DNA from 2 places in the Methylobacterium sp. WL18 genome. Region 1 is predicted to be linked to the other one. Evidence: predicted binding sites of a transcription regulator. Region 1 holds the regulator's gene; the other holds the start of a gene.

Evidence for each region. Region 1 encodes HrcA, which represses chaperone genes, less so after heat shock. Its sites were predicted from a motif close to GTTAGCACTCNCNNNNNGNGAGTGCTAAC; they were not measured.
Region 2: the regulator HrcA is predicted to act here: its motif matches at 4,460-4,488, upstream of groES (co-chaperone GroES).

Annotation. Positions count from the first base shown of each region.
Region 1 covers NZ_VRVD01000210.1:223-7,034, reverse strand. The annotation lists gene FV228_RS15690 (methyl-accepting chemotaxis protein) at 130-2,130, shown strand; gene hrcA (heat-inducible transcriptional repressor HrcA) at 2,147-3,202, opposite strand; gene rph (ribonuclease PH) at 3,369-4,082, shown strand; gene rdgB (RdgB/HAM1 family non-canonical purine NTP pyrophosphatase) at 4,079-4,708, shown strand; gene hemW (radical SAM family heme chaperone HemW) at 4,747-5,922, shown strand; partial or broken gene FV228_RS15665 (penicillin-binding protein activator) at 5,940-6,812, opposite strand, start outside.
Region 2 covers NZ_VRVD01000041.1:3,403-17,997, reverse strand. The annotation lists partial or broken gene FV228_RS06390 (triphosphoribosyl-dephospho-CoA synthase) at 1-313, shown strand, start outside; gene fae (5,6,7,8-tetrahydromethanopterin hydro-lyase) at 553-1,062, shown strand; gene FV228_RS06380 (prephenate dehydrogenase) at 1,487-2,305, shown strand; gene groL (chaperonin GroEL) at 2,383-4,026, opposite strand; gene groES (co-chaperone GroES) at 4,099-4,389, opposite strand; gene FV228_RS06365 (CorA family divalent cation transporter) at 4,600-5,586, shown strand; gene FV228_RS06360 (PAS domain-containing methyl-accepting chemotaxis protein) at 5,783-7,243, shown strand; gene FV228_RS06355 (DUF3455 domain-containing protein) at 7,421-7,849, shown strand; gene pdeM (ligase-associated DNA damage response endonuclease PdeM) at 7,923-8,636, opposite strand; gene FV228_RS06345 (ligase-associated DNA damage response DEXH box helicase) at 8,678-11,359, opposite strand; gene FV228_RS06340 (alpha/beta hydrolase) at 11,356-12,312, opposite strand; gene FV228_RS06335 (DUF6460 domain-containing protein) at 12,514-12,858, shown strand; gene FV228_RS06330 (MATE family efflux transporter) at 12,897-14,273, shown strand; partial or broken gene FV228_RS06325 (shikimate dehydrogenase) at 14,372-14,595, shown strand, end outside.

The sequences.
Region 1 (6,812 bases):
CCTCGATGTAAATCGAACGTCCGGTGCCCGCGGACAGTATTCCAGTGATCGACAATAGGATTTGGTGTCGGTTTATGGGTGCGGTACCTGCGGGGTGATCGATCGATTATCGGCTGATGAGGGCAAGGCATGTCGAGACAGGGACTCAACGCGGCTCGACTTGCGCGCGGCTGGCGCCCGCGCCTCGGTGTATCCGGCCGCGCCATACTCCTGATCCTCGGTGTGGTCTGTGCCGCCTTCGGGGCGAGTTCCGCCTATCTCTACGCCACGCAATCCACCGCCCTGCGGGCCAACCTCGATGCCAACATGGCCAGCTTGAGCGCCGCATCGGCGCGGAGCGTGGGGAACTGGTTGCGCGGCAAGCTCGAAGTGACGCAGCTCATGGCGCAGCAGATCGCGCTCGTCGGCGTCGGGCCGAAGGCGAACGACGTCCTCGGTCTGCCGATGGCGCGAGACCTCTTCATAAGTGCCTATCTCGGCCGTCCGGACGGCTTCTACACGGAGATGCCTCAATCCGAGCTGCCCGCCGGCTACGATCCGCGGCAACGTCCCTGGTACAAGGATGCCATGGCGGCGGGGCAAGCTGTCTTGACCGAGCCCTACACCGATGCCGGAACCAACGTCATCACCATCACCGCCGCGGGGCCAATCTTCGGTGAGGATCGAGCGATCCTCGGTGTCATCGGAGGCGATTTCGACAGCTCGGCCCTGACCCGGATGATTGCAGAGGTCGCAGCGGGCGGCAAAAGCTACGCCTACCTGGTGTCGGGCGGCGGAACGGTACTGGTCCATCCGCGCCCAGAGCTGATCGGCAAGCCTCTCTCGGACCTGATTGCCGGGCCGCTCCCGAAGATCGGCGGTGGCTTGGCCGAGACGCGGGAGGGCGACCGGGCGACCTTCACCGCCTTCGCCCGCGTCCCGAACCTGCCCCCGTCGCTCGACTGGTACATCGCCCTCTCGGTCGACAGCGCCGAGGCGTTGGCTCCGACTACGGCACTGGCGACGAACCTGGCGGCGGCTACCCTGCTGGTTCTGCTCGTGCTCGGCATCGTGGTCGGCCGGCTGATGACGCTCACCGTCTCGCGCCCGCTGAACCGCTTGGTCGGCGTCCTGCAGCGCATGAGCCAGGGCGAGCTCGATGCCGAGATCGCCGAGGCCCGGCGCAGTGACGAGATCGGGCTGGTCGGCCGGGCCGTCGAAGGCATCAAGGCGCTGGTGGCGCAGCGAGCGCGCGACCAGGCCGAGGCGAAGCGCATGGCCGACGAGGCCGCCGCCTCCGAGCGCAGGCGCGCGATGGTCGCGTTGGCCGACGGCTTCGAGCAGGCTGTGGGGGCGATCGTCGGCATGGTCTCGTCCTCGGCCACGGAGCTGGAGGCCACGGCCCAGACCCTGACGGCGAGCGCGACCCAGGCGGCGGCGCAATCGACCAGCGTCGCGGCCGCCGCCGAGGAGGCGGCCACCAACGTTCGCACGGTCGCGGCCGCCGCGGAGCAGCTCGGTGCCAGCGTCCGGGAGATTGCCGGGCAGGTGGAGGGCTCGACCACCCTGGCGCAGGCGGCGGTCGGCGAGGCGGACCAGACCGGCCATCTGGTGCAGGACCTGGCCCAGGCCGTCGCGAAGATCGGCGACGCGGTCGGGCTGATCTCCAGCATCGCGGCTCAGACCAACCTCCTCGCCCTGAACGCGACGATCGAGGCCGCCCGCGCCGGCGATGCGGGGCGGGGCTTCGCGGTCGTGGCCTCCGAGGTGAAGGAACTGGCTGCCCAGACCGGGCGCGTCACCGAAGAGATCACCGGCCTGATCGGCCGGATCCAGGGTTCGACCGACCACGCCACGCAGGCGATCGGCGGGATCGTCACGCGCATCCGCGACATCAACCAGGTGACCGGCGCGGTGGCGGCGGCGGTGGAGGAGCAGGGCGCGGCGACCCAGGAGATCGTGCGCAACGTCAGCCAGGCGGCGAGCGGGACGGACGAGGTGACCACGAACATCACCGGCGTGGCCGAGGCCGCGGAGCAGACCGGCACGGCCGCCCATCAAGTGCTGGACGCGGCCTCCGCGCTGTCGCGGCAATCGGCGCAGCTCACTCGGGAGGTCGCAGACTTCCTGCACACCGTCCGGGCCGCTTGAGCCCGACGGGCAGCTGTCAGCGGCCGCCGTCGAGCAGCTTCGAGACCACCCGGGCGGTGTAGTCGACCATCGGGACGATGCGGGCGTAGTTCAGCCGCGTCGGCCCGATCACGCCGACGACGCCGACGATCTTCTGCGAACCGTCGCGGAACGGCGCGGCGATCAGCGACGAACCGGACAGCGAGAACAGTTTGTTCTCCGAGCCGATGAAGATCCGAACGCCCTCGCCGCCCTCGGCACGGGCCAGGAGGTCGATGACGTCCTTCTGGGTCTCCAGGTCGTTGAACAGCAGGCGGATGCGTTCGAGGTCCTCGACGGCGCGCAGGTCGTCGAGCAGGTTCGCCTGCCCGCGCACGATCAGCTGCCGGGCCTCGCTCGGGCCAACCGGCGTCGCCAGGCCGGCATCGACCAGGCGCTCGGTCAGCGCGTCGAGCTCGCGCTTCATCGCCTTGCGGCCGGCCTCGATCTCGGCGCGCAGCGTGCCGAGGGTGCGGCCCTGCAGCCGGGCATTGAGGAAGTTCGTGGCCTCCTGAAGCGCACCGGCGGGCAGGCCCGGCGGCAGGTCGACCAGCCGGTTCTCCACCGAGCCGTCGTCAGAGACCAGCACCACCAGGGCGCGGGCCGGATCGAGGCGGACGAACTCGATGTGCTTCAAGTGGACGTTCGCCTTCGTGGTCAGCACCACGCCGGCCCCGCGCGAGATGCCCGACAGCATGGTCGAGGCCGCGGCCAGCGCCGAATCGAAGGTGTGGCCGGAGGCGGCCGCGCGCATCTCCGCCTCGATCCGGGCCTGCTCCTCCTGGCCGACATCGCCGAGTTCGAGCATGGCGTCCACGAAGAACCGCAGCCCGAGTTCGGTCGGCAGGCGGCCGGCCGAGGTGTGCGGCGCGAAGATCAGGCCGGAATGCTCCAGGTCCGCCATGACGTTGCGGATCGAGGCCGGCGACAGCGCCATCGGGAGGATGCGCGCCAGGTTGCGTGACCCCACTGGCTCTCCGGTCGTGAGATAGCTCTCGACGATCTGCCGGAAGATCTCGCGGGCGCGCTCGTTGAGGGCGGCCAGCGCCTGCATCGAGGGGTCTTGCGGAAAGAGGCTGTTGGAGTCGGTCACGCGGTCATCCTGTCGTGCGATCATGTCCGCCCGGTGTCCGGGGATCAATCCGTACGGCGATGCTTGCCCGCGCAGGCTCCGCGGCCTAAGAGCCCGGCCCTCACTCTCTCATCAGAAAGGGCCCGCGATGAGGCCTTCGAAGCGCGCCGCCGACGAGCTGCGGCCCGTCACCCTGGAGCGCGCGGTCTCGCGCTACGCCGAGGGCTCGTGCCTGGTCAGCTTCGGCAACACCCGCGTGCTCTGCACCGCCTCCCTCGAAGAGCGCGGTCCCCCGTGGCTGCGCGGCTCCGGAAAGGGCTGGGTCACCGCCGAGTATGCCATGCTGCCGCGCGCGACGCACGACCGGACCCGGCGCGAGATCAATTCCGGCAAGCCGTCCGGCCGCACGCAGGAGATCCAGCGCCTGATCGGCCGCTCGCTCCGCGCGGTCACCAACCTGCCCGCGATGGGAGAGCGCCAGATCACCGTCGACTGTGACGTGATCCAGGCCGATGGCGGCACCCGCACCGCGGCGATCACCGGTGCCTGGGTGGCGCTCTACGATTGCTTCGCCTGGATGCGCACCCGCTCGATCATCTCGGTGGACCCGCTGCGCGATCACGTCGCGGCCGTGTCCTGCGGCTTGTACAAGGGCAATCCGGTGCTCGACCTCGACTACGCCGAGGATTCGGCGGCCGAGACCGACGCCAACTTCGTGCTGACCGGCAAGGGCGGCATCGTCGAGGTGCAGGGCACCGCCGAGATGGAGCCGTTCTCCGAGGCCCAGCTCCTCGAATTGCTGCGGCTGGCCCGCGCCGGCACGGACCGGCTGGTGGCCCTCCAGAAGGAGACGATCGCGTGAGCCGCAAGCTGACCGGCAAGGTGGTGATCGCCACCCACAACGCGGGCAAGCTCACCGAGATGCGTGAGCTGCTGGCGCCGTTCGGGATCGAGGCCGTCTCGGCCGGCGAACTGGGGCTGCCCGAGCCCGACGAGACCGGCACGATGTTCTCCGAGAACGCCGCCATCAAGGCGCACGCCGCCGCGAAGGCGACCGGGCTACCCGCCTTCGCGGACGATTCCGGTCTGTGCGTCGCTGCGCTGGACGGCGCGCCGGGCATCTTTTCCGCCCGCTGGGCCGGCCCGGCCAAGGACTTTTCCGGCGCGATGGCGCGGATCTTTGCGGAGCTGGAGCAGCGTCAGGCGAGCGACCGGACGGCGCATTTCGTCTCCGCCCTCGTGCTCGCCTGGCCGGACGGCCATACCGAGCTGTTTGAGGGCCGCGTGTTCGGCACGCTCGTTCCGCCGCGGGGCGATGCCGGCTTCGGCTACGATCCGATCTTCCAGCCGGATGGCCATGGCCGCACCTTCGGCGAGATGGGCGCCGAGGAGAAGCACGGGGTCGATTGGCAGAAGGGGGAGGGGCTGTCGCACCGCGCCCGGGCCTTCGTGCTGCTGAGCCGCGCTTGCCTGGCACCGGCGGCTTGATTGCCAAACCCGGCCGGCACCCTCACATCCCGGCGATCATGACTTCGACCGGCCCGGACCATCCGACCCGCGACGCGGGCTTCGGCATCTACCTGCACTGGCCCTTCTGCGCCGCGAAGTGCCCGTATTGCGACTTCAACAGCCACGTCCGGCACGCGGGCGTGGATCAGGCGCGCTACCTCGACGCCTTCCGGGCGGAGATTGCCCACAGCGCCGCCCGCACCCCCGGCCGCACCGTCACCAGCGTCTTCCTGGGCGGCGGCACGCCGTCGCTGATGGATCCCGCGACGGTGGCGGGCCTGCTCGACGCGGTGGCGGAGCACTGGGCGGTGGCGCGGGATGTGGAGATCACCCTCGAGGCCAACCCGTCGAGCGTCGAGGCCGGTCGCTTCCGCGGCTACCGGACCGCCGGGGTGAATCGGGTATCGCTCGGCGTGCAGGCGCTGGACGACGCCTCCCTGAAGAAGCTCGGGCGGCTGCACAACGCCGAGGAGGCCTTCGCGGCGATCGGCATCGCGCAGGCGGTGTTCGACCGGACCTCGTTCGACCTGATCTACGCCCGCCCCGATCAGACCCCCGCCCTGTGGCGGGCCGAGCTGAACGAGGCGCTCGCCCGCGCCGCCGAGCACCTGTCGCTGTACCAGCTCACCATCGAGCCGGGCACGCCGTTCCACGGCCTCGCCGCCGCCGGCAAGCTGGTGACGCCCGACGACGAGGTGGGCCGGGTCCTCTACGACGTGACCCAGGAGGTCTGCGGGCAGGCTGGCTTGCCGTCCTACGAGATCTCGAACCACGCCCGCCCGGGGGCGGAATCGCGGCACAACCTGCTCTACTGGCGCTACGGCGAATATGCCGGCATCGGGCCCGGGGCGCATGGGCGCCTGGTCACCCCGGCCGGGCGGATCGGCACCGTCACCGAACGCAACCCGGAAGCGTGGCTGGCCCGCGTCGAGCGCGACGGCCAGGGGATCGTCGAGACCGAGACCCTGGCGGCGGCAGACCAAGCCGACGAGTTCCTGGTGATGGGCCTGCGGCTGACTGAGGGGATCGATCCCGAGCGCTACGCCGCCCTGAAGGGCCGACCGCTCAACGGCAACCGGATCGGCATGCTGGTCGGCGACGGCTTACTCCATCGCCTGCCCGGCGGGCGCATCGCCGCCACGCCGCGGGGCGCGCCGGTCCTCAACGCCCTGGTGGCCGAACTCGCGGCCTGATCGGGCCGCCGGCTCTCTCAGGTCCCGGGCTTGGCCAGGACACGTGGCGCCGGGCTGACTACGCTCGCGGCGTTGTTGCGGATCTCGTAGACCGCCAGCGCCCGATCGCTGAGCCCCTCCGGCCGGAACCGGAAGGTGCCGTCCGTTCCGGAGAAGCCGGAGGCGTTGGTCAGCGTCGTCTCGGCGAAACGCTGCGATCCGTATTGCCGGTTCAGCGCCGCCGACAGCATAACGGCGTCGTAGGCCAGCGATGCGACACGCGGCGGCACGGCACCGAATCGGGCCTGGTAGCGACCGCTGAAACTGGAGAAGCCGTTCCGGTCCGGCGAGGCGAACCGCCCGCCCTGGAGCGCCGGCAGCGCGTAGAGCGACGGCTCGTTCCACAGGGCCGTACCGATCGGCCGGACCCGACTGGGGTTGTAACCCGCCTTGGTCAGCGCCGCCGCCACCGCCGGCATCGCCTCCGCGGTATCCGGGATGAACAGCGTGTCGGCGGTCGCGCCGGCCCCCGTTATGACGCGCGCCAGCCGCTCCACCGCCGGTCCGGGCGCCCCGGACGGATAGCGTTCGACCGCCGCGACCCGGGCCCCCTTGCGGGCGACCGCCTCTCGGAACTCGGCCTCGACGGCGTTGCCGTAGGCGGTCTCCGGAATCAGGGCCGCGAAGGAGCGTCGGCCGTCGGCGACGGATTCGTCGACGATCCGGTCGACCTCGGGCTGCGGCAGGAAGCTCAGGAGATAGATCCCCCGGGCGGCCACGGAGGCATCCGTCGAGAATCCGATCACCGGTTTGCCGGCGGCCCGGGCCGGCACGGCGGCGGCCTGGACGTTGGCGGCGAAGACAGGCCCGAGCACGATGTCGGCACCCGCCTTCAGGGCCTCCTGGGTCGC
Region 2 (14,595 bases), on a different contig from region 1:
GGCCCTCGCCGGCGCGCGCGCCGCAGGTCTCGATCCGACTTGGTGCACCACCGCGATCCACCTGGCCTATCTCAGGACCGTTCCGGACAGCCACATCGCCCGCAAGGCCGGCGCACCGGTGGCGGAGTCTGTTCGCAGGGAGGTCGCAACCTTACTCGACAGCCTCGATCTCACCACCCGTCCGGTCGAGCCGCTGCTGGTCCTCGACGCGTCGCTGAAGGCGCGCGGGCTCAACCCCGGCACCAGCGCGGATTTCACGGTCGCGACCGTGTTCTGGGACGCCTTGACCACGGCAGGCGCCGCCTTCGCGTGACGCACGGATAAGTTCCAGCTTTTCACGCCCCGTGGCCAAAGAAATTCCTCAGATCCAGGGCCTTGCGCGGGTTGTGAGCCGCTGGGTCGCACTGTAGGGTCCGGCGCGCTGTCCGGCCCAACCGGCTCGGCCCAACCGGCTCGTCCGGAGGTTCGGGCGCCGATAACAAGGATGGCTTCCCGGCCGCTGGCATTGTCCGGCGCCGCGGCCCTATTTCGGAATCCAGGGAGAGACACCGAATGGCGAAGATCACCAAGGTTCAGGTTGGCGAAGCCCTCGTCGGCGACGGCAACGAAGTCGCTCACATCGACCTGATCATCGGACCGCGCGGCTCGCCCGCCGAGACGGCTTTCTGCAACGGCCTCGTGAACAACAAGCACGGCTTCACCAGCCTGCTCGCGGTCATCGCGCCGAACCTGCCGTGCAAGCCGAACACCCTGATGTTCAACAAGGTCACCATCAACGACGCCCGTCAGGCCGTCCAGATGTTCGGCCCGGCCCAGCACGGCGTTGCCAAGGCCGTCCAGGACGCCGTCGCCGAAGGCATCATCCCGGCCGATGAGGCCGACGACCTGTTCATCCTGGTCGGCGTGTTCATCCACTGGGAAGCGGCCGATGACGCCAAGATCCAGAAGTACAACTACGAGGCCACCAAGCTCTCGATCCAGCGCGCCGTGAACGGCGAGCCGAAGGCTTCGACCGTCACCGAGCAGCGCAACTCGGCCCAGCATCCCTTCGCCGCCAATTAGATTGGGGACGGTCCTGGACAGAGTGAGCCTCCGCCCGCACCGCGGGGCCTGCTCCAGCGACTGGCTTCTATCTTCTTAGGCCGATAGGCACGACGACAGACGGGACGGCGCAAGCCGTCCCGTTTTTTTTGGTTCCGAGATAACGCGAAGGGAAACGCGCGCCCAGCGCAGTGAAGCCTGGGACTTTTGATCGAGCAACGTCTGAGAAAAGTGCACGACCAGCCCTGTCCCGGCATCGATGCGGCCTTGTTGACGAGCAAGGTGGCACGGCATAGACGGCCGTCATCATGCTAAGCTTGCCGTTCACCGCATCCTATCGCCCGCCGCTTTCATAGCGGCGGCTTGCTTATCATGCCCAACCGCTGCGTCGTCGGCGGTTGCACCTCATCATGATCCGCCGACCTCGCGCCTGCCCGAGGTCACCGTGTCATTCTCCCAAACAACTCAAGGCCGCCCCGCCGTCGGGATCATCGGTTTCGGCGCTTTCGGTCGCCTGATCGCTCAGCATCTCGCGCCGCACATGGCGCTGCGCGTGTACGATCCCCGCCCGGCCGAGGCCGATTCCCCGACCTACGGCGCCGTGCGAACGGACTTGATCGCGGCGGCACGCTGCCCCGTCGTCATCCTGGCCGTTCCGGTTTCCCGCCTGTCCGATGTCGTGGCCGCGATAGCCCCCCACCTCAGACCGGGGACCCTGGTGGTCGATGTCGGCTCAGTGAAGATGATGCCGGTCGCGATCATGCGGGCGGGATTACCGGCCGGCGTCGATATCCTGGGAACCCATCCCCTGTTCGGCCCCCAGAGTGCCGTCGGCGGGATCGTCGGCCTGAAGATCGCGGTGTGTGCTGTCTCGGGACGGCGGGGGCGTCGTGCTGCGGCTTTTCTCCGGACGGTGCTGAGACTGAAGGTGATCGTCACGACGCCGGAGGCTCACGACCGCGAGGCCGCGGCGGTGCAAGGCCTGACGCATCTGATCGCGCGGGTGCTCGTCGCCATGGAGCCGCTTCCCACTCATATGACCACGCGGAGCTTTTCACTGCACATGCAGGCGGTCGACATGGTCCGGCACGACGCCCCGGAAGTCTTCGAGGCGATCGAGCGATCGAATCCGTTTGCCGCCGAGGTCCGCCAGCGCTTCTTCACGCTGGCTGCCCAAATCGAGGCTGATCTCGCACGCGAAGACCATTCTGCAGCCATCGCACGGCCGTCCCTCATGAAAGCCGGGACTAACGCGGGAGCGTGAGGGGACCGTGTCGCACCAACGAAAAAAGGGGCCGCCTTTCGGCGACCCCCTTCGTCAGCTCGATGGTTGGCGTGGATTTAGAAGTCCATGCCGCCCATGCCGCCGCCGCCCGGCATCGCGGGGGCGCCGCCGTCCTTCTTCGGGGCGTCGGCCACCATCGCCTCCGTGGTGACCAGCAGGCCGGCGACGGAAGCCGCGTCCTGCAGGGCGGTGCGGACGACCTTGGCCGGGTCGACGATGCCGGCCTGGATCATGTCGACATACTCTTCGGTCTGGGCGTTGAAGCCGTAGGTCTCCGAGGAGGTGTTGTCGGTGATCTTGCCGACCACGATCGAGCCTTCCACGCCGGCGTTCTGGGCGATCTGACGGATCGGGGCCTCGAGCGCCTTCAGCACGATCTTGATGCCGGCCTGGACGTCCGGAACATCGCTCTTCAGCTCGGCGACGGCCTTCTTGGCGCGCAGCAGCGCGGTGCCGCCGCCCGGGACGATGCCTTCCTCGACGGCCGCGCGGGTGGCGTTGAGGGCGTCGTCGACGCGGTCCTTCTTTTCCTTGACCTCGACCTCGGTCGCGCCGCCGACGCGGATCACCGCGACGCCGCCCGCGAGCTTGGCCAGGCGCTCCTGCAGCTTCTCCCGGTCGTAGTCCGAGGTGGTCTCCTCGATCTGCGCCTTGATCTGCGAGATGCGGCCCTCGATGTCCGACTTCTCGCCGACGCCGTCGATGATCGTGGTGTTCTCCTTCTCGATGCGGACGCGCTTGGCGCGGCCGAGCATCGGCAGGGTCACGTTCTCGAGCTTGATGCCGAGGTCCTCGGCGATCATCTGGCCCTTGGTCAGGATCGCGATGTCCTCGAGCATCGCCTTGCGGCGATCGCCGAAGCCCGGCGCCTTCACGGCCGCGACCTTCAGGCCGCCGCGCAGCTTGTTCACCACGAGGGTGGCCAGCGCCTCGCCCTCGATGTCCTCGGCGATGATCAACAGGGGCTTGCCGGTCTGGACCACGGCCTCGAGCACCGGAAGCATCGCCTGCAGCGACGACAGCTTCTTCTCGTGGATCAGGATGTAGGGATCCTCGAGTTCGGCGACCATCTTCTCCGCGTTCGTGATGAAGTACGGGGACAGGTAACCGCGGTCGAACTGCATGCCCTCGACGACGTCGAGCTCGGTCTCGGCCGTCTTGGCCTCCTCGACCGTGATCACGCCCTCGTTGCCAACCTTCTGCATGGCGTGGGCGATCATCTCGCCGATCTCCTTGTCGCCGTTGGCGGAGATCGTGCCGACCTGGGCGACCTCGTCGGAGGTCGAGACCTTCTTGGCGCGCGCGATGATGTCCTTCACCGCGGCGGCGGTGGCGAGGTCGATGCCGCGCTTCAGGTCCATCGGGTTGATGCCGGCGGCGACGTACTTGGCGCCTTCGCGGACGATGGCCTGGGCCAGCACGGTGGCGGTGGTGGTGCCGTCACCCGCGATGTCGTTGGTCTTCGAGGCCACTTCGCGCACCATCTGGGCGCCCATGTTCTCGAACTTGTCGGCGAGCTCGATCTCCTTGGCGACGGTGACGCCGTCCTTGGTGATGCGCGGGGCGCCGAAGCTCTTCTCGATCACGACGTTGCGGCCCTTGGGGCCCAGCGTCACCTTCACCGCGTCGGCGAGGATATCGACGCCGCGCAGCATCTTATCGCGGGCGTCGGCGGAGAAACGAACGTCTTTCGCTGCCATGGTTTGCCTCTTGTGATTGGGTTGGACCCCAAGGCCTCGAACGGCCTCAAAGGGCGGGAAACAGGGATCCGATCAGAGGGCGACGACGCCCATGATGTCGGATTCCTTCATGATCAGGAGGTCCTGACCGTCGATCTTGACCTCGGTGCCGGACCACTTGCCGAACAGGACGCGGTCCCCCGCCTTCACGTCGAGCGCGTTGACGCGGCCCTGCTCGTCACGAGCGCCGGGACCGACGGCGACGATCTCGCCTTCCTGCGGCTTCTCCTTGGCGGTGTCCGGAATGATGATGCCGCCCTTGGTCTTCTCCTCGCTCTCGATGCGACGGACGACCACGCGGTCGTGCAGCGGACGGAACTTCATGAGCTGCCCTCTTGCTTCAGGTCTGCAGTTGGCGTTGATGCGGCCTGCGCGACCGCTCCCAAACCCGACTGTTAGCACTCTGTCTTGGCGAGTGCCAATGACGGCGGCGGGATAGCCCTCGCGTGGTTTCGAGTCAAGGCTGTCGCACCCCTGCGCGACGGCGCGATGACGGGGCATCGGCCCCGATTTCCCCTAGGACAACGCGCCCTCATGCTGAGCCTGCACGGACCCGAAGGCGCGGTGACGCCTGAATGCGGCAGCCCGATCCCCGGCAATGCCGTCTGGCTCGATCTGAAGGACCCGACCTCCGAGGAGGCCGCCGCCGTGGAAGCGGCCACCGGCCTGCGCGTTCCGTCCCGGGCCGCCCTGTCGGAGGTGGAATCCTCCAGCCGGCTGCGGCGGGTGAAGGACGGGCTGTCGCTCTCGACGCCGATGATCACCTTCGAGCGCAGTGATTCCCAGTTGAAGCCGCTGGGGTTCCTCCTGTCGAAGGATCACCTCGTCACGATCCGGTTCCACGACATGCGCGCGATCGACTCGTCGGAGAAGCGCATCGCGGACGGCGACGGCAGCGTCGCGCCGAGCGAGATTTTCATCGTGATCCTTGAGGAACTGGTCGACAGCCTCGCGGACGCCCTTGAGGACATGGCCTCCGAACTCGACACGCTGTCCACGCGGATCTTCGATTTCGATGTCCGCGGCGCCGACCGCCGCCGGCTGGAACGCCCGCCGCCCCGCCGCCGTGACCTGGCGCTGCGGCGGATCCTGCGCGGGATCAGCAACCGCGGGAAGGTCCTGGGGAAGATCCGAGCCAGTCTGCTCGGCCTGGAGCGGATCGTGCCGTTCGTGTCGGCCGCCTGCGACGGACTGGGCCTGCCCGAGGACGGCCGCTTCGAGACGATCCGGCGCGACATCGACTCCTTGGACGAGTTCGAGACGCGGCTCGCCGAGAACGTTCAGTTCCTTCTCGACGCCACGTTGGGACTGATCAACATCGAGCAGAACAACGTCTTCCGGGTGCTGACAGTGGTTTCGGTGGTGGGCGTGCCGCCGACCCTGATCGCCTCGATGTACGGCATGAACTTCAAGCACATGCCGGAGCTGGACTGGGCATACGGCTATCCCTACGCCCTCGCGCTTATCCTGATCAGCGCTCTGGCTCCCATCGTTTATTTTCGAAGCCGAGGCTGGTTCTGATATTCGCCAGATTATCAGCAAAAAACCATCATCAATACAAATCGACACCCATAATCAGAAAATATTATAATTGATGTGGCACGAATATTTTCTTCCGTTTTCGATCAATATAGGATTCCGTCTCAAAAACTGTCGAATTAGATAAAATTTAACCCAATCTTGGCCATATGCCCGCGGGAGCAGCGTGAGCACCGATATGTTCAAGAGAACCGTCTACAACGAGGCGCAGGCCAAGCTTGACGCCTTGGACCGGTCGTTGGCGATCATCGAATTCTCGATGGACGGCCAAGTCCTCAACGCCAACCAGAATTTTTTAAGCTTGATGAAGTACACCCTGGCTGATGTACGGGATAAGCATCATCGCATCTTCGTCGAACCGATGTTTGCCAAGTCGCCAGAGTACACGGAGTTCTGGTCGAAGCTGAAGGACGGCCAGTACGTCACCGGCGAGTTCCTGCGCATCGACAAGAACGGTGCGGAGGTCTGGCTGGAGGCGACCTACAACCCCGTCCTCGACGCGCACGGCAAGCCGGTGAAGGTGGTCAAGTTCGCGGCCGACATCTCGGCCAAGAAGAACGATATCGATCGGCTGATGTCGATGATCGACAACATGCCGGTCGCGGTGATGACGGCCGATCCCCGCAACGAGTTCAAGATCAACTACCTGAACGCCACCTCGCGGCGGACCCTCGGGCCGCTCGAGCAATATCTGCCGATCAAGGTCGACGAGATGCTCGACCACTCCTTCGACGTGTTCCACAAGAACCCGCATCACCAGCGCAACATGCTGGCGGATGCGAGCCGGCTGCCGCACCGGACCAAGATCAAGGTGGGGCCGGAGACGCTCGACCTGCAGGTCACCGCCGTCAACGACCGGAAGGGCAATTACATCGGGCCGATGCTGACCTGGGCCGTCGTATCCGCGCAGGTGAACATGTCCACCGACGTCAGCCGTGTCGTCGATGCCGTGGGCTCGGCGATCCGCGAGATGCAGCATTCGGCCGAGGGGCTGACGCAGTCGGCCGATGCCGCCAGGCAGAAGGCCTCGTCCGTGGCGGCGAATTCCGAGCAGATGAACGGCGCGATCCAGGAGATCTCGGGTCAGGTCGGACGGGTCTCAGAGCGTGCCCGGCAGATCGCGGTCCAGGCCGAGACCACGGACGCGACGATGCGGCAGCTCGCCGAGAACGCCCGCGAGGTCGACGCGGTGGTCGGCATGATCAAGTCGATCGCCGGGCAGACCAATCTCCTGGCGCTGAATGCCACGATCGAGGCCGCCCGTGCCGGCGCCGCCGGCCGGGGCTTCGCGGTGGTGGCGAGCGAGGTCAAGGCTCTGGCCGAGCAGACCGCGAAGGCCACCGGCGAGATCACCCAGCAGGTTGCGGCGATCCAGAGCGCCACCGGCGAAGCGGTCGGGGCGATCGAGATGATCACCGCCGCCGTCGCCGAGCTCTCGACGCTGACCCTGGCGATGGCGAGCGCCGTCGAGGAGCAGGCAGTCTCGACGCATGAGATGTCCGGCAATATCGGCGGCGTCTCGCAGGCCGCCAATGCCACCGGTCAACTTGCGGAAGCTGTCCTGGGCGTCGCCGAGAGCCTTGCCGGACACTCAGCGGATCTCTCGGAGAGTGTCACCCGGTTCATGAAATCAGCCTGACCCGGAACACGCGCGAGCCGCGGCGTGAAACGCGCACGCGGTTTGCGACGTATCGGCGGTTCGGACCGTCAGGATGGAGCTGAACCGATTTCCTACGCCATCATCACGTCCCGCACCCTCATCAGGTCTTGCCGGACAGCCCTCATCGCCGCTGCATCTTGCGCTCCGGCCTTCGCAATGGCCGAACCGGCGGGCTTGGCGCCGCCGCCCGGCAGCGTGGCAGTCGCGCGGCTCTCCGCCCGGGGCGTGCAGATCTATGCCTGCATCGCTGCCGAAAAGGGGCCGGCCTGGGGCCCCGCCAAGCCCGAGGCGGAACTCGTCCAGCCGGACGGACGCGCGGTCGGGCGTCACTTCGAGGGACCGGTCTGGGAGGCGCAGGACGGCTCCCGGGTGCTGGGCACCGTCATCGCTCAGGCGCCCGCACCGCGACCCCAAGCCGTTGCGTGGCTGCTGCTGTCCGGCCGAGCAACTGGATCCGGATCGCTCGCCGGAACGCAGTATATCTTGCGGAGCGACACGGTCGGCGGTGAGAAACCGCAGGGCGTCTGCACGCCGGGCCAGACGGCGCGTGTGCCCTACAGCGCGACGTACACCTTCTATCGCTGACGTCTCGCGGCGCTCGTTCACATGGCCCCCACCCGCGGCGAAGCGATATCCCGAACGGTGACGCGCGCTCCCGTCAATCCCGCGCGAGCTGCGACCGGCCGATGGTGAAGACCCGTCCATCCCCGAGCAGATGGGCCGTGAACCCCTTGGGGAACAGGCTTTCGATGGCCCGGTCGCGGACGTTCAGCCCGCCGGCGTAAGCGCCGAAGGCCGGCATCACGAGGCGGGTGCCGTCGGTGACGAAGCAGCGACGGCGGACCGCCCGGCCGCGCATGGCGACCTTTCCGCAGGGATGGAGATGGCCGGCGATCTCGCCGGAGACCGGTTCGGCGCTCGGCTCGTGACGCAGGATCAGGCCGCCCAGGGTCAGCGCGTCGGCGTAGCGACCGCCGACACCCTCGCTGACCGCCGCGTCGTGATTGCCCGCGATCCAGACCCAGTCCCGGCCCTCCTGCAAAGCCGACACCATGGCTCGGTCGCCGGGCTCCATCCGCTCCGGGCCGCGGACATCGTGGAAGGAATCCCCGAGCGCGACCACGCGCGTCGGATCGTGGCGCACCACCGCCTCGTGGAGGCAGGCGAGGGTCTCGCGGGTGTCGTAAGGCGGCAGGAACTGGCCGGTGCGGGCGGCGTAGGACGACCCCTTCTCCAGATGGAGATCGGAGACGATCAGCGTGCGGTGCTCGGGCAGCCACACGCCGCCGCAGAGATCCAGCACCAGGGTCTCGCCCGCCAGCAGCAGGGTCGGGTGCTTGTGAGTCTTCTCGAGTCTCAGGCCGGCCGCCAAGATCGCATCCTCGGGCTCGATGGGGGAGGGCGGATCGACGGTCAGGACAGGGCTTCCTGAAGAAGCTCCGCCTCGGCCTCGGCCAGGATCTCGTCGGCCCCCTCACCGTAGACCCGTTCGCGCCCGATCTCGAGCATGACGGATACGGAGAGCGGCGAGACCCGATCGAGAGCCTTGTGAATGATTCGCCCCTGGATGCGCTCTAGCATCATGCCGAGGCGCCTCACGTCGAGGAGTCCGGTTGCCGCATCCTGTCGCGCCGCGCGCAGCAGGAGGTGGTCGGGCTGGTGCTTGCGCAGCACGTCGTAGATCAGATCCGTCGAGATCGTGACCTGACGGCCGGACTTCTTCAGGCCGGGGTGATGGCGTTCGATCAGGCCGGCGATCACCGCGCATTGCCGGAACGTACGCTTCATCATCGCCGATTCATCGAGCCACGCCTCCAGGTCGTCGCCCAGCATGTCGACCGCGAACAGGTCGCCGATGAAGTCGGGGTCCAGCGCAGCGCGCTCCGAAACATCGCGGGTCGTCCAGATCGCGATGCCGTAATCGTTGGCCGCGAACCCGAGCGGGCGCAGGCCGTCACGCTCCATCCGCCGGGTCAGCAGCATGCCGAGGGTCTGATGTGCCAGCCGTCCCTCGAACGGGAAGGCCGTCAGGTAGTGGCGCTTCCCCCGTGGGAAGGTCTCCACCAGCAGGTCGCGCTCGCCCGGCAGGACCGAGCGGCGGCGCTGCTGCTGGAGGTAGTCACCGATCTGCTTCGGCAGGCGATCCCAGGCGAACGGGTCGGCGATGATCGCCCGGACCCGCTCGGCCAGGAAGGTCGAGAGCGGGAATTTCGCGCCGGCATAAGAGGGGATCGCAGGATCGGTCCCGAGCGGCGCGCGGGTCACCAGGGCCTCGTCCTCGGCGAGTCCCTCGAAGCGCAGGGTCTCGCCGGCGAACAGGAAGGTGTCGCCGATCGTGAGCGTGTCGGCGAACTCGTCCTCGATCTCGCCGAGCACCCGGCCGCCCTTCGGCAGGACCGTGCCGGGCTTGCCGCGCAGGGTCCGGCCGAGCCGCACCCGGACCCGCGCCGCCTCGACGATCGTGCCCACATTCATCCGGTACGCCTGCGCCGTCCGGGCATCGCGCACGCGCCAGAGGCCGTCGGGCCCGCGCAGGATCTTGGCGAAGCGCTCGTAGGCACGCAGGGCATAGCCGCCGGTCGCGACGTAATCGACGACCTGCTCGAAAGATTCCCAGGTCAGGCCGGCATAGGGTGCTGCGGAGACGATCTCGTCGTAGAGGCCGACCGGGTCGAAGGCGTCCGCGCAGGCCATGCCGAGCACGTGCTGGGCGAGCACGTCGAGGGCGCCGAGCCGCGCGTCGGGGGTATCCTGCGCGGCCGCCTCGACGGCGTCGAGGGCCGCCTGGCACTCCAGCATCTCGAAGCGGTTGCCGGGGACGAGATAGGCCTTCGAGGGCTCGTCCATCCGGTGGTTGGCCCGGCCGATCCGCTGCATGATCCGGCTCGCGCCCTTGGGCGCCCCGACATTGACCACGAGATCGACGTCGCCCCAGTCGATGCCGAGGTCGAGGGTTGCGGTGCAGACGATCGCCCGCAATCGTCCCTCCGCCATCGCGGCCTCGACCCGTCGCCGCTGCTGCGCGTCGAGGGATCCGTGATGGATCGCGATCGGCAGCGCGTCCTCGTTGAGGCGCCAGAGCTCTTGGAACGTGTACTCGGCCTGGAGCCGGGTGTTGACGAAGACCAGGGTCGTCCGGTGCTCTTTGATCAATTCGTAGATCGCCGGCATCGAGTGCCAGGCGGTGTGCCCCGAGATCGGCAGCGACCGCCCGAGATCGAGCAGGCGCAAGTCGGCCTTGGCGCCGCCTCGGACGGTCACGAGGTCGGCCATGGGCGGCTGTTTTTCCCCTCCCCCCTCTGCAGGGAAGGAAGGGAGAGGCGCCTGGGTCGGGCGTGTGACCTCATCGAGCGCCGACACCGCGACGCGCTTCCTCTCCCGTGCGGGAAAGGGGACCCGAGCCTCGTCCGGGGCTGTATGACTCCGACCGCCCGCAGAGGGGGGAGGGGAAAGCTCCAGCTGCGGCACCAGGTACTTCCGCAATTCGTCGGGCTCTCGGACCGTTGCGGACAGCCCGATCGCTGCCAGATCCGGGCTGAGGCGGTGCAGCCGGGCGAGGGCCAGGGAGAGCAGGTCCCCGCGTTTCGAGGTCACGAGGGCATGCAGCTCGTCGAGGATGACGCAGCGCAGGCCGGAGAAGAATTCGGCGGCGTCGCGATGGGCGATCAGAAGCGCCAGCTGCTCGGGCGTCGTCAGCAGGATGTCGGGCGGGCGGCTGATCTGGCGGGTGCGCTTGTGCGCCGGGGTATCGCCGGTGCGGGTCTCGACGCGTACCGGGAGACCCATCTGGGCGATGGGCGCGTCGAGGTTGCGGGCGATGTCGACCGCCAGCGCCTTGAGCGGCGAGACGTAGAGGGTATGCAGGCCCTTGGCGGTCTTGGGCTCCGCTTTGGGGGCTGCCCGTTCCGCCAGAGCCACGAGGCTCGGCAGGAATCCTGCGAGCGTCTTACCGGCGCCGGTCGGCGCCACCAGGAGCGCCGACCGGCCCGACCGGGCGATCCGCAGCAGGTCGAGCTGGTGCGGCCGCGGCGTCCAGCCACGCGCGGCGAACCACGCCCGGAAGGCCTCCGGCAGGATCTCGGATCGATCGCTCAGGCCAGGGCCATCAGGAAGCGGTCGATCAGTTCCAGGGCTCGCTCGCTCATCGGACTCGGGTACCGGGCGAAGACGTGGCAACCGCCGGGATAGATCGCGGTGTGGCCGCCATTGCCCGCGGCGGCCCAGCGCGCCGACATGTAGAGCGTGTCGTCGAGAAGCGGGTCAGCGGTCCCGATGGTGAACAGGGCCGGCGGCAATCCTTTCAGGTCGGCATAGATCGGCGACACGTCCGGACGCCGTCGGTCGATCCCCTCGCGGACGTAGCCGTCCGCGAACTTGGTGAGATCGAGGGTGTTCACGACGAGGCGCTCGTCGCCCCAGTTGCGCACCGACGGGGTCAGGCCGAGGTCGTAGAAGCCCGCGTTGAGGTTGGCGCCCCGGAACGCGCGCGGCTGGTTGTGCCGGTCCCGCAGGCGCAGCAGCACCATCACGGCGAGGTGCGCGCCGACCGACTCGCCACCGATCGTCAGCGCGTGGACGCCGAACTCGGCCCGGCCGGGTCCCGCGAGCCAGAGGGCGGCGGCCTCGCAATCGAGTAGCGCGGCCGGATAAGGATGCTCTGGGGCGAGGCGGTACTCCACCGACAGCACGACGAAGCCGCAGGCGTCGGCGATGCGCTCGAGCCAGGGATCCTGCTCGTCGGCCGCGCCCCAGACCCAGCCGCCCCGGTGGATGTGAAGATAGGCGCCGCGCACCTTCGTGTCGGCCTTCGGGCGGACCACGCGCAGCTTGAGCGGACCGCTGGGCCCCTCGATCGTCATCCATTCCGCCCGGGCGCTGTGCGGCATCGCCGGAGCCGCCTTGGTCCCGGCGCGGCGGCGGGCACGAACCTCCTCGATCGGGAACGACCAGGGATCAGGCAGGGCGGCGTGCGCCGCGACGATCTCGGCATTGAGCCGAAGCGTCTCGGGATCGATCGTCGCCGGGTCGAACAAGGCGTGGTCGATCATGTTGGGTCTCGTCCCGTCGGCGCTGTCCCGCGGCCATTCCCGGCATCTTGGCGGGACGGCTCTCGCTTGCCATCTCGGGTCCGTGGGTGAAACCCGCTAACGTCCGATCCGGGATCCGGTTTCGACGCGGTGTTGTGTGCCGGCCACGGTTCCGCCCGTTTCGTCGCCGATCCGGACCCTTCCTGGCTTCATGAGGACGCGATGCTCGTCGATCACGACCGGCGCCGGCAAGGCGCTCCGCCGCCGAACGCCGCCTACGGGTCTGAGACATACCAGCGGCGGCCCTCCGCGCTGCACCGATTCCTTGGCGGCTCGCCCGCCGGCGTCTTCCTGCGCCTGCTGTTCCTTTCGGTCCTGGTCGGCGCCTTCATGGCGATGCTCGGCCTGACGCCGGGCCGGCTATTCTGGCACGCCTACGACTCGGCCCGGGCGCTCCTCGAGATCGGCCTCGCCTCGCTGCACGATTTCGGCGGCTGGATCGTCGCGGGCGCCGTGGTCGTCATCCCGCTCTGGCTGTTGTCGCGGCTGTTCGCGACCTCGCGCTGATCGGGACGCGCATCGTCCGGCTCGGCTAAGGTCGCGGCATGACGCATCCGCCCGCCGCCCCGGTCCTGCCGACGCACCGCAGCGTATTGGCGTTGGCGCTGCCGATGACGCTCGCCAACGTCACGACGCCGATGCTCGGCTTCGTCGGCGCGGCGGTGATCGGCCGGCTCGGCGATGCGGCCCTGCTCGGCGCGGTTGCGCTGGGAGCCGTCATCTTCGATGCCATCTTCTGGTCGTTCGGGTCCCTGCGCATGGCAACCGCGGGACTGACCGCGCAGGCGGTCGGGGCCCGGGAGGGCATCGAGGTCGACCGCATCCTGGCCCGAGCGCTGATGGCCGGCGCCGCGATCGGCCTGGCCCTGCTCGCGCTGCAATGGCCGATCGCCAAAGCCGCCTTCGCGGTCAGTGGCGCCAGCGAGGCGGTGACGTCGGGGCTCGCGACCTACTTCCATATCCGCATCCTGTCCGCGCCCTTCGTGCTGGCAAGTTATGGCGTGCTCGGCTCGGTGGTGGGGCGTGGGCGGACCGATCTCGGTCTGCTGCTGCAGGTGGCGATCAACCTGATCAATGTCGGGCTGACGCTCGCCTTCGTGCTGGGCCTCGGCCTGGGGCTCGCCGGCGCGGCGCTGGCGACTTTGTGCGCGGAGGCGGCCGGGCTGGGGCTCGGCCTGATCGTGCTCGCGCGGCTCGGATCGCGACCGTTCCGGGTGCCGCTGCGCGACCTGCGGGACGCCGCCGCCCTGCGCCGGACGCTCAGCGTCAACCTCGACGTGATCCTGCGCACCCTGGCGCTGATCACCGGCATCGTGCTGTTCTCGGCGCTCGGCGCCCGCCAGGGCGACGTGGTCCTGGCGGCGAATTCCGTCCTCTGGAACCTGTTCCTGATCGGCGGCTTCTTCCTCGACGGCTTCGCTACGGCGGCGGAAACCCTGTGCGGACAAGCGGTTGGCGCCCGGGACGCCGCCGGGTTCCGGCGGGCCTCCGCGTTGAGCCTGCGCTGGTGCCTGGGCTTCGGGATCGGGGTCAGCCTGCTGGCGCTCGGTTTGGGGCCGGGCTTCATCGACTTCGTCACCACCAGCGCGCCGGTGCGCGAGACCGCCCGGGCATACCTGCCGTATGCCGCGCTGGCGCCGTTCGCCGCAACGGCGGCGTTCGCCTATGACGGGATCTATATCGGCGCCACCTGGACGCGGGCGATGCGCAACCTGATGGCGGGGGCGCTCGCGATCTACTGCGCGGCTCTGGGGCTGGTGCAGGTGTTCGGCCTGGGAAATGCCGGGCTGTGGCTGGCCTTCGTGGCGTTCCTGGGTGCCCGAGGCCTGTTCCAGGCGGTCGCGTTTCCCGGCCTGGCCCGCGACACGTTTCGCGGATCGACGCAGTTCGCGGACGGGAATCCGACGCCAGCCTCCGCGTAGTCCACGAAGCGTAAGCCGCGGCGCCCGAATCCGGGGTCGTTCTTCGAAGAATTGCTGTCCGGACGCGCGGCCCGGCTCAGCGCGGATCCTTCCAGGCCGTCGCGGCCGGCGGCGCGGCCCGGGCGATCGTGGTCGGGCTGGCCGAGAACGGTGTCCGCCGGATCCTGATCGCCAACCGCACCCGCACCCGCGCCGAGACCCTCGCGGCCCTGGCCCCGGGGATCGGCGCGGCGCTCGATTGGAACGACCTGCCCGATGCGCTCGCCGGGGCGGGACTCGTCGTCAACACCACCTCGCTCGGCATGAAGGGCCAGCCGCCCCT